3 regions of the Pseudomonas sp. NY15435 genome follow, and region 2 is predicted to be linked to each of the others. Evidence: predicted binding sites of a transcription regulator. Region 2 holds the regulator's gene; each other region holds the start of a gene.
What was found. The regulator sigma-54, encoded in region 2, starts transcription at its own class of promoters, with help from an activator protein. The targets are predictions, from matches to a motif close to ANTGGCATNNANNTTGCTNT.
Positions count from the first base shown of each region.

Region 1: the regulator sigma-54 is predicted to act here: its motif matches at 3,002-3,021, upstream of flgA (flagellar basal body P-ring formation chaperone FlgA).
Region 3: the regulator sigma-54 is predicted to act here: its motif matches at 2,706-2,725, upstream of fliD (flagellar filament capping protein FliD).

Region 1 covers NZ_JBLUQA010000003.1:240,836-245,528, forward strand. Annotated here, with positions in the region: gene flgC (flagellar basal body rod protein FlgC) at 1-114, opposite strand, end outside; gene flgB (flagellar basal body rod protein FlgB) at 120-527, opposite strand; gene cheR (protein-glutamate O-methyltransferase CheR) at 1,078-1,899, opposite strand; gene ACNFH5_RS08355 (chemotaxis protein CheV) at 2,024-2,962, opposite strand; gene flgA (flagellar basal body P-ring formation chaperone FlgA) at 3,100-3,789, shown strand; gene flgM (flagellar biosynthesis anti-sigma factor FlgM) at 3,932-4,243, shown strand; gene ACNFH5_RS08370 (flagella synthesis protein FlgN) at 4,287-4,693, shown strand, end outside.
Region 2 covers NZ_JBLUQA010000002.1:514,776-519,468, reverse strand. Annotated here, with positions in the region: gene lptB (LPS export ABC transporter ATP-binding protein) at 1-287, shown strand, start outside; gene ACNFH5_RS06520 (RNA polymerase factor sigma-54) at 543-2,045, shown strand; gene hpf (ribosome hibernation-promoting factor, HPF/YfiA family) at 2,124-2,432, shown strand; gene ptsN (PTS IIA-like nitrogen regulatory protein PtsN) at 2,442-2,909, shown strand; gene rapZ (RNase adapter RapZ) at 2,912-3,769, shown strand; gene ACNFH5_RS06500 (HPr family phosphocarrier protein) at 3,804-4,076, shown strand; gene ACNFH5_RS06495 (ZIP family metal transporter) at 4,089-4,693, opposite strand, start outside.
Region 3 covers NZ_JBLUQA010000001.1:391,573-396,265, forward strand. Annotated here, with positions in the region: gene ACNFH5_RS01855 (flagellar hook-length control protein FliK) at 1-631, opposite strand, end outside; gene ACNFH5_RS01860 (hypothetical protein) at 635-952, opposite strand; gene fliS (flagellar export chaperone FliS) at 936-1,334, opposite strand; gene fliD (flagellar filament capping protein FliD) at 1,331-2,680, opposite strand; gene flgN (flagellar export chaperone FlgN) at 3,073-3,513, opposite strand; gene flgM (flagellar biosynthesis anti-sigma factor FlgM) at 3,510-3,794, opposite strand; gene ACNFH5_RS01885 (flagellar export protein FliJ) at 3,896-4,318, opposite strand; gene fliI (flagellar protein export ATPase FliI) at 4,318-4,693, opposite strand, start outside.

The sequences.
Region 1 (4,693 bases), on a different contig from region 2:
CACGCTGGAGGAAACGGTCTCGGCGTTGGCGATGTTCGACGCGGTGGTGTTCAGACGGGTGGTCTGGGCACTCATGCCGGTACCGGCGATGTTGAAGACACTGGCGAGCGACATGGCGATTACTCCCCGCGCAGGGCGTTCATCAGCCCTTTGAACTTGCTGTTGAGGAAGGTGAACGAGGCCTGGAACTGCACGGAGTTTTCCGCGTAGTTGGACTGTTCGATCTGTTCATCGACGGTGTTCTGATCGATCGACGGTTGGGTCGGGTTGCGATACTTGAGCGATTCGTCACCGATGCCGAAACCGTCGGCCTCGATGTGATGGGCATTGGTCAGCGTGGTGCTGAAGGTGCCGTTCTTCATCTTGTCCGACTGGGCCGCCAGTACCGAGGCGAAATCCAGATCGCGGGCCTTGTAGTTGGGCGTGTCGGCGTTGGCCAGGTTATTGGCCAGGACTTCCGCGCGCTGGGAGCGGAAGCTCAGTGCTTGCTGGTGGATGCCGAGGGCTTTGTCGAAGCTGATGCTCATGGTCGCGAACCTGTTTGCCGGTGTGGGCTTGCCAACACTTCAGCAAGGCGCGTGCCAAAACCGCATACCCTTTAATTTCAAGGGCTTGAAGGAAACAGAAGAGCGGCAAGGGGCGGCAAACAGCGGCAAAGCGGCAAGCGCTTTCCTTGCCGCTTCGGGCAAGGCGGCAAGCTTGCCGCGCTTGCCTGGAGCTTATTTGCAGGAGCGAGCTTGCTCGCGAACCTGGCCACTCGACGGAGTTCGTTCGCGAGCAAGTTCGCTCCTGCAGAAAGAACATGCGAAGCGGATACACGGCAAATTGCAGACGGAGCCCGCTTTTACGGCAGAGGAACCATACGAGGAAGCAACGGGCTTTCTTCCGGTAACTCGGTGCCCATTCCTTCCCCCAACCCTGGCTGCGCGCCCCGCTCCAAAGGGAGAGGGTTAGAGCACGCCAGAGCGCAAGCGTATCTCGCAGGTGCCGACTCCGTCGGCAATCGAATGGTCGGCAATCGAATGAATGCGAATGCAGAAGCAGGAACCCCGCCCGAACAGGCGGGGCTGCGGCCGGTTACTTGGCCTTGTAGATGATCCCCGGGCTGCACTGAACCATCTGGTAATGGTCCGGCAGCGCGTTGAGCGCTTCGGAAGCACCGAGGAACAGGTAGCCGCCGGGCTTGAGCGTGGCATGGATGCGCAGGAGGATGTCGCGCTTCACCTCGGCCGAGAAATAGATCAGCACGTTGCGGCAGAACACCATGTCGAACTTGCCCAGGGTCGCGTAGCTGTCCAGCAGGTTCAGCGCGCGGAACTCCACGCGGCTCTTGATCGCCGGCTTCACCGTCCAGCGCCCCGGCGTCTTCTGATCGAAGTAGCGGGCCAGACGCTCCTGCGACAGGCCGCGGCCGATGGCCAGGCTGTCGTACTCGCCGGCCTTGCAGGCGGTGAGCATGGAGCCAGAGAGGTCGGTGGCGACGATCTGCACGCCTGCCTTCAACTGGCCGAGGTTGGTGCGTTCGAACTCGTCGATCGACATCGACAGCGAGTACGGCTCCTGTCCCGAGGAACAGGCCGCGGACCAGATGCGCAGGCGCTGGCCGGGTGCAGCCTTGATCATCTCCGGCAGCACGCGGTTCTTCAGGACTTCAAACGGATAGGTATCGCGAAACCAGAGGGTCTCGTTGGTGGTCATCGCGTCGACCACCTGTTCGCGCAGCTGACTGCGCATCTGAATCTTCTGTACCAGTTCGCCCAGGGACTTGATGCCCTGCTGCTCCATCAACTTGTTCAAGCGGCTGGAGACCAGGTACTGCTTGTTGGCGCCCAGGAGGATGCCGCAGGTCTTCTCCAGGAAATCCCGGAACAGCTCGAATTCAGAATTGGTGGATGTCACAGATAAACCTCTTTGCTCGTGGGCGGCTGCCGACGCGACTACGGCGACAACTGCCTGACCGGTGCTCAAAAAACCATAGACGATGCGGGCGGCACCGGCGCCACCCGCACTTCATCACAACGGATCAGGCCGTCGCGCCATCCACTGCCTTGATGCGGTCCGACACGCGGGCCGCCAGGTCATCGGGACGGAACTTGGCGAGGAAGTCGTCAGCGCCGACCTTCTTCACCATGGCCTGGTTGAACACCCCGGACAACGAAGTATGCAGGAGAATGTGCAGATCCTGCATGCGCGGGTCGTGCCGGATTTCCGCCGTGAGCGTGTAGCCGTCCATTTCCGGCATCTCGATATCCGAGATCACCATCAGCAGATCGCTGCCAGGATGCCCGCCGGCCTCCACCATCTGGTGCAGGTAATCCAGCGCCTGGCGGCCATCGTTGAGCGCCAGCACTTCCACGCCGACCGTCTCCAGGCAACGCACCAGTTGCTTGCGCGCCACCGAGGAATCGTCCACCACCAGCACGCGCTTGCTGACCGCTCGGGCCTGGGTGTCGGCATCCAGCACACCTTCGGAGATGTCCTCCGAGGTCGGCGCCACTTCGGCGAGGATCTTCTCCACGTCGATGATTTCCACCAACTGATTGTCCACCCGCGTCACCGCCGTCAGGTAGTGATCACGGCCGGTCCCCTTGGGTGGCGGATGGATCGACTCCCAGTTCATGTTGACGATGCGCTCCACCGAGTGCACGAGGAAACCCTGCACCTTGGTGTTGTACTCGGTGATGATCACGAAGCTGTTGGCGACATCCCGCAGGGCATGGCGCCCCGTCGCCAGCGCCAGATCAAGGATCGGAATGGTGCCCCCGCGGATATTCGCCACCCCGCGCACCACCTGGCTGGACTTGGGCATCACGGTCAGGCGGGGGCATTGCAGCACCTCCTTCACCTTGAACACGTTGATCCCGTACAGCTGGCTGCCGTTCAAGCGGAACAGCAGCAGTTCGAGACGATTCTGGCCAACCAGCTGCGTACGCTGGTTGACCGAATCCATGACTCCGGCCATTGAGCCTCCTGTGCACGCAACGCCGCCCCGACTCACGAAGACGGCATGACCATTGCTTGGATCGTTGCATGAAGCAAGCAACGACATTTTTCCGACAGCTGAGACCCGCGCGCGCCCTGATGGCTGCGCTGCTCGGCATGACGGGTGCGCTGACCCTCTCCCCGGCTGGGGCGGAAGGCTTCACCGCGCCTGAAATCCTTATCGGCTCCACCCAGGGCTTTCTTGAGTTCAAGGTGGAAGATTATCTGCAGACTTCCGGCATAGACGCGCGCTACGACATCGAAGTCGCACGCATCGACCCCCGCCTGCGCCTGGCGCAGTGCGACAAGGACCTGACGCAGGCGCTGGAAAGCCCGGCGCAGCCCGTTGGTCGGGTCACCGTGCGCGTGCGCTGCGACGGCAGCTCGCCCTGGACCGTCTTCGTGCCGGCCACGGTCAAGCTTTTCCGCCCAGTGGTCGTCACCACTCAGCCACTCAAGCGCGACCACGTCATCGAAGCCGCCGACATCAGCGTCGTCGAGCGCGACGTCGGCGCATTGACCCAGGGCTACCTGACCGACCCCGAACGCGCCCTGGGCCAGAAGCTCAAGCGCTCCACGGTGAACGATCAGGTGCTGGCCCCGATCTTTCTCGAGCAGGCCGCCGCCGTGCGCAAGGGCGAGCAGGTGGTGATCCGCGCCCGCACCAGCGCCATCAATGTGCTGATGCCCGGCGAGGCGCTGTCCGACGGCGTGCCCGGCGAGCAGATCCGCGTGCGCAACCTGCGCTCGCAGCGTATCGTCAAGGCTCGGGTGATCGAGCCAGGCACGGTCGAGGTCACCCTGTAACCCTGCGGTTCGAGGCCGTTTCTGGCATGATGGTCTCTGTGGTGCGCGAAATGTGTTCGGGCGCACGAAAATTCGGCCTAAAGTTTCTCTCAAGACGGCCGAAAAGCTTGGCAAGCGTCCAATACCTCCAGAGGTTTCCAACATGGTTATCGACTTCAACCGGCTGAACCCGGCCACTACGCCAGTCAGCACTGGCCGTAGCGGTGCCGCCCAGAGCGGTCGCAGCGAAGCCGCCGCCGAGTCCCCCGTCAACGCCCCGGCCAAGAGCGGCGAATCGGTGCAGCTCAGCGATACCGCGCAGCAGCTGCAGAAAGTGAGCGATCAACTGAAGGATCAGCCCGTGGTCGACAATGAAAAAGTGGCTCGCATCAAGGCGGCCATCGCTGACGGCAGCTATCAGGTCGACAGCCAGAAAGTCGCCAGCAAGCTGCTCGATTTCGAATCCCAGCGCTGAGCCGACTCGCGCTGGACCACCCTCGTAGAACGCCGAGCCCAAGATGTCTGACGCCCTGCTTTCCCTGATCCATGGCGACATCGAAGCAGCCACCGCGCTGCTGCAGCTGATCGAAGACGAGTTCCAGGCGCTGCAGGTGCGCGACCTGGCCCAGCTGCAGAAGCTGCTCGATCGCAAGCTGCCGCTGCTCCAGCAGCTCGAGCGCAATGGTCGCGAACGCAGCCTGGCGCTGCAGCAGGCCGGCGTGAGCATCGACCGCGAGGGTCTCGCCCAGCTCGCCCAGGCCAGCGGCAACAACGAATTGCTGGCGCGTGGCGACGAGCTCGCCGCCCTCCTCGACCAGTGCCAGGAAGCCAACCAGCGCAACGGCAAGGTCATCCGCGCCGGCCAGGCCAGCACCGGGCGCCTGCTCGATATCCTGCGCGGCCAGGACACTCCCAGTCTCTACGA
Region 2 (4,693 bases):
AAATCGCCCGCGCCCTGGCCAGTTCGCCGAAGTTCATCCTGCTGGACGAACCCTTCGCCGGCGTTGACCCCATTTCCGTGGGGGACATCAAGCAGATCATCCATCACCTCAAGGCCAAGGGCATCGGCGTGCTGATCACCGACCACAACGTCCGCGAGACCCTGGATATCTGCGAAACGGCGTATATCGTCAACGACGGCCAACTGATCGCCGAAGGCAGCGCCGAGAGCATCCTCGCCAACGACCTGGTGAAGGAAGTCTACCTGGGCCACGAGTTCCGCCTCTAAGGCCCTGCGCCGCGCCCTTCCCAGGGCGTGGCAGCTCCACCTCCTCCCTGCGCGTGGCGCGGCTCGTCGGCCGTTCCGCGATGCATTCGGCTGCCTGTCCTGCCCGGGCGCAACCGGGTTGTAACGAAAGGTCGACAGCCCCTAGGCAAAGCGTCCAAACTCAGGCATATAATTTGCTTCCTCGCGGCACCCCGGTGTCCGTAGTCGTGGATATGGCGCGCTTCGCGCCAGCGAACAAGGTGCCTAGTTCCAGCCATGAAACCATCGCTAGTCCTAAAGATGGGCCAGCAGCTGACGATGACCCCGCAGCTGCAACAGGCCATCCGACTGCTCCAGCTCTCCACGCTGGACCTCCAACAGGAAATCCAGGAAGCCCTGGAGTCCAACCCGATGCTGGAGCGCCAGGAAGAAGGCGAGGATTACGACAACAGCGACCCCATGGCGGACGGCGCCGAGTCAGGCGCCAACGGCACCACCAGCAGCTCCCAGGACAATTTCCAGGAAAGCACAACGCCCAATGCCGACAGCCTCGATGAGGACCAGTGGGCCGAGCGCATCCCCAACGAGCTGCCTGTAGACACTGCCTGGGAAGACATCTACCAGACCAGCGCCAGCAGCCTGCCCAGTAACGATGACGACGAGTGGGACTTCACCTCTCGCACCTCAGCCGGCGAAAGCCTGCAGAGCCATCTGCTGTGGCAGCTCAACCTCCTGCCGATGTCCGATACCGACCGCCTGATCGCCCTGAGCATCATCGACGGCATCACGGACGACGGTTACCTCGACGAGTCCCTCGACGACATCCTCGCCTCCATCGATCCGGAACTGGGCGTGGAGATGGACGAAGTGGAAGTCGTGCTGCGCCGCGTACAGCAGCTCGAACCCGCTGGCGTCGGTGCACGCAACCTGCGCGAGTGCCTGCTGCTGCAGCTGCGCCAGCTGCCCACCAAGACTTACCTGCTGGCCGAGGCTATCCGTCTGGTCAGTGATCACCTGGACCTGCTCGGCAGCCGCGACTACAGCCAACTGATGCGCCGCATGAAGCTCAAGGAAGACGAGCTGCGCGAGACCATCGAGCTGATTCAGTCGCTGCATCCGCGCCCGGGCTCGCAGATCGAATCCGGCGAAGCCGAATACGTGGTCCCGGATGTCATCGTGCGCAAACACAACGAGCGCTGGCTGGTGGAGCTGAACCAGGAAGCGGTGCCGCGCCTGCGCGTCAACTCGCAGTATGCCGGCCTGGTACGCCGCGCTGACTCCAGCGCCGACAACACCTTCATGCGCAACCAGCTGCAGGAAGCGCGCTGGTTCATCAAGAGCCTGCAGAGCCGCAACGAAACGCTGATGAAGGTGGCGACGCAGATCGTCGAGCACCAGCGCGGCTTCCTGGAATACGGCGAAGAGGCGATGAAGCCGCTGGTCCTGCACGACATCGCCGAGGCGGTGGGCATGCACGAATCGACCATCTCCCGTGTCACCACGCAGAAATTCATGCACACGCCGCGTGGCATCTTCGAGCTGAAGTATTTCTTCTCCAGCCACGTCAGCACCTCCGAAGGCGGCGAGTGCTCGTCCACCGCGATCCGCGCAATCATCAAGAAACTGGTCGCGGCGGAAAGTCCGAAAAAGCCATTGAGTGACAGCAAGATCGCTGGTTTACTGGAGGCACAGGGCATTCAAGTGGCACGTCGTACCGTCGCCAAGTACCGGGAGTCCCTAGGAATCTCTCCCTCGAGCGAGCGCAAGCGACTGGTGTGACGTTGATCCACGCCAAGGTGTTCCGGCGGCAGGCCCCATAACCTGCCACTTACACACGGGCAATAAGGAGAAAGCGGTATGCAAGTCAACATCAGTGGACATCAACTGGATGTGACCGACGCCCTGCGCGACTATGTCGGCGAGAAACTTGGCCGACTGGAGCGCCACTTCGACAAGATCACCAATGTTCAGGTCATCATGGAGGTCGAGAAGCTGAAGCAGAAAATTGAAGCCACCCTCCACATCGCCGGTGGCGAAGTGGTGGCCTGCGCCGAACATGAAGACATGTACGCGGCCATCGACCTGCTCACCGACAAGCTCGACCGCCAACTGATCAAGCACAAGGAAAAATACCTCGAACGCCAGCAAGGTGTTGGCGTCCGTTAACCCCTCCCTATGATCCGACTTGAGCAAATCCTGACCCCCGGCCGTTCCCTCGTGAACGTGCCGGGAGGCAGCAAGAAACGTGTCCTCGAACAAATCGCCAACCTGGTGGCTCGCGAGCTGCCGGGTTTCGATTCCCAAGACATCTTCGACAGCCTGGTGGCCCGGGAACGCCTGGGCTCCACCGGCTTCGGCAATGGCATCGCCATTCCGCACTGCCGCCTCCCCGGCTGCCAGTCGCCGATCAGCGCCATCCTGCACCTTGACCACCCGGTAGACTTCGACGCCCTCGACGGTGCGCCGGTGGATCTGGTGTTCGTGCTGCTGGTGCCGGAAGCGGCCACCGAGGAGCACCTGGAACTGCTGCGGCAGATCGCCTCCATGCTCGACCGCTCCGACGTCCGCGACCGCCTGCGTCACGCCGCCAACGGCGAGGACCTGTACCGGATCGTCGTGGACTTCCAGAACAACGGGCACTAATCATGCGCCTGATCATCGTCAGTGGAAGATCCGGCTCGGGCAAGAGCACCGCGCTCAACGTGCTCGAGGACAACGGTTTCTACTGCATCGACAACCTGCCGGCCAGCCTCCTCCCGGACCTGGCCCAGCGCGCGCTGCTGCACACCGAACTGCTGCACCCCCAGGTCGCCGTCTCCATCGACGCGCGCAACCTGCCCAGCCAGCTGCAGCGCTTCCCCGAGCTGTTGCAGGAAGCCCGCGACAAGCACATCCAGTGCGACGTGCTGTACCTCGATGCCGATGACGAAACGCTGCTCAAACGCTTTTCCGAGACTCGCCGCCGCCACCCGCTAACCAGCGACAGCCGTTCACTGGCCGAAGCCATCGCCGACGAATCGCACCTGCTGGCGCCGATTGCCGACCTGGCCGATCTCAAGCTCAACACCACCAACCTGAACCTCTATCAGCTGCGCGACGTGCTCAAGCTGCGCCTGCTGAACAAGCCCGAACTGGGCACCGCCTTCCTGGTCGAATCCTTCGGCTTCAAGCGCGGCATGCCGGTGGACGCCGACCTGGTGTTCGACGTGCGCTGCCTGCCCAACCCCTACTGGAAGCCCGAGTTGCGCGAGCACACCGGGCTCGACGTTGAAGTCCAGGAATACCTGGCGGCGCAACCTGATGTCGAGGAGATGTACCAGGATATCCTCGGCTACCTGAACAAATGGCTGCCGCGCTTCGCCGCGAGCAACCGGGCCTATGTCACCATCGCCATCGGCTGTACCGGTGGCCAGCACCGCTCGACCTACCTGGCCGAGCGGATCGGCCAAGCCCTCAAGGAAAGCCTCACCAACGTGCAGATTCGCCACCGCGACCTGAGCTAAGCAGCGACAGACAACAAAAGGACAGCCCCTCGCGATGCCCGCCCTCGAAGTCACCATCATCAACAAGCTTGGCCTGCACGCCCGTGCGGCGGCCAAATTCGTCGGCGTCGCAGGGCGTTTCCCCTGTCAGGTTCGCGTGGGCCGCAACCCCGAGAGCACGGTAGACGGCAAGAGCATCATGGCCGTGATGATGCTGGCCGCCGGCAAGGGCACCAATCTGCATCTCGCTGCCGAAGGCGAGCAGGAAGACGAAGCGATCAAGGCGCTGGTCGACCTGATCAACAACTACTTCGACGAAGGCGAGTGACGCGCCAGGCCTTCAGCCTAGCGACGTATCCAGCACCATCATCAGACAGAAGCCGATGATCAGCCACTGGGTGGCCTGCGCCGCATGACCGCGCCGCTGTGATTCGGGAATGATCTCGCGCACCACCACATAGAGCATCGCACCCGCCGCCGCGGCCAGCCCCCAGGGCAGGAACATCCGCGAGATGCCGATCAGCCAGGCGCAGAGCACCGCGAACAGCGGCTCCACCAGCCCTGAGGCCGCCCCGGCCAGCGCTGCCTTGCCACGTGACACCCCAGCTCCTGCCAGCACCAGCGCGATCGCCAGCCCTTCCGGTACATCCTGCAGCGCGATACCCAGCGCGAGACCACTGGCGCCCTGCACCTCTCCTCCAGCGGCAACGCCCACGGCCATGCCCTCGGGAATGTTGTGCAGGACGATAGCGGCGACGAAGAGCAGGATACGCGCCGGTACTTTGCCCTCGGCTGCGCCCTGGATATTTGTCTGGGCGTCTTCGAGCACCCGGCCGAACACCGCCAGGCCGAATGCGCCCAGCGCCAGGCCCAGACTGACCAGCAGCGACGCGAGCCAGGTGGACCGTCCGCCCGCTTGCGCCGCCTCCAGCGCGGGGAGCAGCA
Region 3 (4,693 bases), on a different contig from region 2:
CCGCCGGCAGTTGCGGCGCGGCGGATTCCGGCCCCTGGGCACTGGCGGCCAGGTGCTGTTGCAGCAGGGTCTGTGCCTGGCTCTGGGTTGCCTCGCGGGGGGCCGGCGGCGTGGCCTTGGCCGGCTCTTCGGAGAGCTCGGCGGGTGGCAGCAGCATGTCTTCCGGCTTCACCGCGGCAGGCGCTGGCTGGGCGGAAGAATCGATGGGCGGGGTAGCGAACCCGGATACCTGCGCGGCAGTCTGCGCCGGCGGATTGTCCCGCGCCTGCACCACCAGCCCGGCCTGGCTGAGCATGCCGGCCAGCCAGTTCTCTGCACCGGAGGGTGAGGCCTGCTCGGTTTGCCGGCCCTGTGCATCGCTGTCGCGGGTTTCGGCGGGCAGCTCTTCGGGCAGCACCGGCCGCACAGTGCCGGGCTGTTGCACAGGCTCATCGACCTGCGCGGTATCGAACTGCGCGAGGAAGGACTGCACCGTAATGCTCCGCTCACCGGCATTCGATTGCGCCAGTTGCTGGTCGCGGAAGCTGGCAACGTCGGGGGCATCGCGGCGCGAATCCTGCGGGCGAGCCTCGGCCACCGGAGCTACATCGCGGCTGGCAGTGGGCAGGGATTGGGTCGGTAGCTGGATCACGGTCTATCGACCCTCCTGGTACGTGTCCACCTGCATGTACGCCGAGCGTCCCTCGGCGTATTCCAGGTGCGAAAGCAGGAGGCGGCGCAAGCGCTCGCACTCCTCGGCGCAGGCCTGCGACGCCTGCTCGTGCAGGCGCTTCAAATGTTTCCTGGCCAGCAGCACGTCGGCCGCCAGCCCGGTCTGCGACGACATCGCCACCAGTTGCGCGCGGATCGCCAGGTCAACCTGTCCCATGGCTTTCCAGTCCTTGCGCTGCAGCGCCGAGCCGAGCCGTTCGTACAGCTCGAGCAGGCGCCGGCGATCATCCACGTGCGGCACTCACGCCCTCCCAGCCCTCGCGCAGGATGCCCAGCAGGCGCACCACTTCGTCGATGCCGGCGACGTCGAGCGACACGCTGACGTCGGAGAGCCGGTAGATGCAGTAGTCGTAGAGGCGCGCCAGGCCCTGCACGGTCTCGCCGCCGTTCTCGTAGTCGAGCGCGCCATTCAGGCCGTTGAGAATGTTCAGGCACTTCTCCAGGGAGCGGCCCTTCTGCTGGTAGCGCTTGTGCTCGATGTGCCCGCGGGCGCGGGCCAGTTCGTCGAGCAGGCCGTCGAACAGCACCAGCACCAGTTCGTAGGGCGAGGACGAGGCGGCCTTGGACTCCAGGTCGATCATCCGGTAGCTGTCGTAGCTTTCGTTCATGCCGTAGGCGCTCATCCGAACATCCCGCTGGTCTGGTCCATCGACTGCATGGTCTGCATCATCGAGGTGTATTGCTTGAGGTAGCGCGCGTAGTAGGTGTCGTACTGCTTCTGCAGGTTGTCGTAGTCATCGTCGACGCGGCGCAGGCTGTTGTTCAGGGCGTCCTTGCGGTTCTTCATGACGCCATTGGTGCTGTTGGTGTACACCGCGACGCCCTTGTCCAGGCTGTCGAGCAGGTTGCCCTTGCCCATGAACAGCTTGTCCAGGGCCTCGGGATCGCTGGCGATGGCCTTCTCGAAACGGGTCGCATCGAGGGTCAGCTTGCCGCTGCGGTCGGCACTGATGCCCAGGGTGATCAGGTTGGCGCCGCCGAAGCTGGTACGAACCATCTGGTTCAGTGCGTTCTCGATGGCGCGCACGCTGGAGTCGCCGGCCAGGGCGCCACGGGAATTGCCGTTCTGGTCGCCGGCGGCGGTCAGGCTGTCGATGGTGCTGGCCAGGGCGTTGAAGGCGTCGATGAAGGTCTGCACCTTCTTCTTGGTTTCGCTCTGGTCCTGGGCGACGGTCAGGCGGATGGCCTGTTCGCCGGATTTCTGCGCCTGGGTGAAGGTAGCGCTGACGCCGTCGATGATGTTGTCGAAGGTGTTGCTGGCGTTGGTCAGCAGCATGCCGTTCTCGCCACCCAGGCGGACGCGTGCATCCTGCGCCTTGGACAGTTCCTGCGGATTGCCCATGGCGTTCTCGAAGGCGCTGTTGGCGCTGTCGGTGCCGCTCAGCGACAGGCTGATGGCGTTCTCCGCGCCGGACTTCTCGGCGCCCAGCACCAGCGATACCTGGCCGTTGCTGCGTACCAGGGTGGCCTTCACGCCGGTGTTGTCGGTGGCCTTGTTGATCGCCGCGGCCAGCTCGTCCAGCGAGTTGCTGCCGTCGCCGTCGGTGTCGATCTTGCTCAGGTCGATATCGAAGGACTTGCCGTTCTGGGTCAGGGTCAGGGTGCCCTGGGTGTCGATATCGCCGGCCTGCAGGCCGGAGAAGGACAGCTGGTGGCTGGTGGCGAGCTGCTCGACGAAGAAGTCATAGCTGCCGGGCACGGCGTTCTTGTCCACCTTGGCGGTGAGGTAGCCGTCCTTGCTGGTGGTGGCGCTGTTGACCAGCATGCTGGTGTTGCTGCCGGTCACGCCCTGCAGGCTTTTCACCGCCGAGGAGAAGGTCTTGAGCGCCGACTCCAGGGAGGTCACTGCGGTCAGCTGGGACTGGTACGAGGACTTGTTGCGGTCAGCCTTGTTCAGGCCGTTCTGCACTTCGTACGTGGCCAGCTGCTGGGCCATGCTTTTGACGTAATCGGAATCTATGGTCGCCATCTGAATCCACCTCTTTCATCCCGGCAGAGCAATTACGGTGCCAATGCCGGGAGGCCCGTCGCACGGGGCTTTGCGGGTTGACCAGGGAGAAGTCCAACTTCCGCCCGGCGTGGTTTGGCGCGCAGCGGGAAGCGGCATTTCCGCCTGCCGGGCACGCGCCCTGATGCAGAGGAAGGGCGACCGTGGAGAGGGATTCGTTAAGGAAGTTGACGAGGTGATTTTCGGGGAGAGTCGTAGACACAAACGTCGCCGTAGGAGCGGACTTCGTCCGCGCTGGCGATGGTGCCGTGCGGTTCGCGAGCAAGGACTAGGCGTCCCCCTCGGTCCTACAGGGGAGCGCTCGTTGTAGGAGCGAGCTTGCTCGCGAACAATGTCCAGCCCAAAGGCGCTCGTCAGTAAGGCTGCCGCGAATACACCGGCTGTTCGCGCGGATCGCCCATCAGTTGGCTGAGGATGTCGTGGTGCATCGCCAGCAGCTTGCCGTTGCGTTCGTTGAGGCGCTTGCACTGGGCGGTGAGCTGGCCCAGTTGCTGCCACTCCTGCTGCAGTTCCTCGCGGTGCGGCGGCTTGTAGTTGGACAGCAGCGTGCGCATGCCGTCGGCGTCCATCGGCAGGTGGAAGGCGCGCAGCACGCGGCTGCGGCGCTGGGCGCGGCCCGCGACGGAGTCGAGCAGCGCCTGGATGTCCGGGTTCAGCGCTTCGATCTGCGCGCTGTCCCGCGCCAGCAGGTGGCGGTACAGCTCCTGCAGGCGGTCGCGCAGCGCCAGGCAGTCGCGGCCATCCTGCTGGATGTCCTGCTCGATCACCTGCAGCAGCCGCGCGCGCTGGGTCATGCGTCGCTGCCGCGATGGTAGGAGAGGATGCTGGTGGCGAGCACGCTGGTGTCGTTCTGCAGTTCGCCATTCATCAGCGCGCGGCGGATCTGGGCAACGCGGCTCTGGTCCACGTCCGGCATGGCGCGCAGGGTTTCCTGCATTTCGTCCAGGCGCAGCGAATCGTTGACCGGCGCGCTCGCGCTGGTCTCGGCCACCGGGGCGGCACGCTCGCTGCGTGCGCTCTTGGCGGACTCGCTGGTGGCCAGCGCAACGCTGGTCAGTTGCCGGGTGATTTCCATGGTGTGTATCCGAGTATTTTTTGGGCTTTCCCTCAGAGGGCGACCGCCCCGGAGGAAAACTTAAATGCCATAGCGCGAGTTCACCAAACAGCCGGCGGATGTCACCCCCGCGCCCGCCACCAGGACTGCGCGGCGAGGCCATCCTGGATTTTCTGTTCCTGCTGCGCAAGTTGCAGCTGCCATTGGCCGACCTTGGCCTCGATCACCTGGGCCAGCACCTTCTCGCTGCGCATGGCCGCCATCAGTTCGCCCTGGATGCGCGCCAGGGTCTGCTCTGCGACCTCCAGCTCGCGGCGCTGCAACTGCAGCATCTTGTGCAGGGTCGCCTTGTACTGCTGCTGGTTGTGCCGCTGCAGCGGCGTGCTGGTGGCCACGCTGAAGCCGCACAGGCGATCCAGCCCGGCGATGTTGTTGCGGTAACGCTGGCAGAGACTCTGCTGGTAGTTCACCCGCCCCAACAGCTCGCGGACCTTGCCGCCGCGCACGTCGGCCAGGCGCCCGAGCATGTCGATCTGCGCCTTCATCAGCGGCTCCCGACGATGCTTTGCAGGGTGGCGACGCTGTTGCCCAGCTCGGCGCCGTCGGCCGTTTCCTGGCGCAGGTAGCGCTCCAGCATGGGCGCCAGCTGCACGGCCCGGTCGGTCTTCACATCCATGCCCGGTGTATAGCCACCCAGCGGAATCAGCTCCTTGATGCGCTCATAGGTGCCACTGAACTCCTTGAACTGGCGCGCCGCGGAGAGATGCACCGGGTCCGCCACCTGGCTCATGCAACGGCTGACCGAGGCGCCGATGTCGATCGCCGGGTAGTGCCCGACGTCCGCCAGCCGGCGCGACAGCACGATGTGCCCGTCGAGGATGGCGCGAGCGCAGTCGACGATCGGGTCCTGGTGATCATCG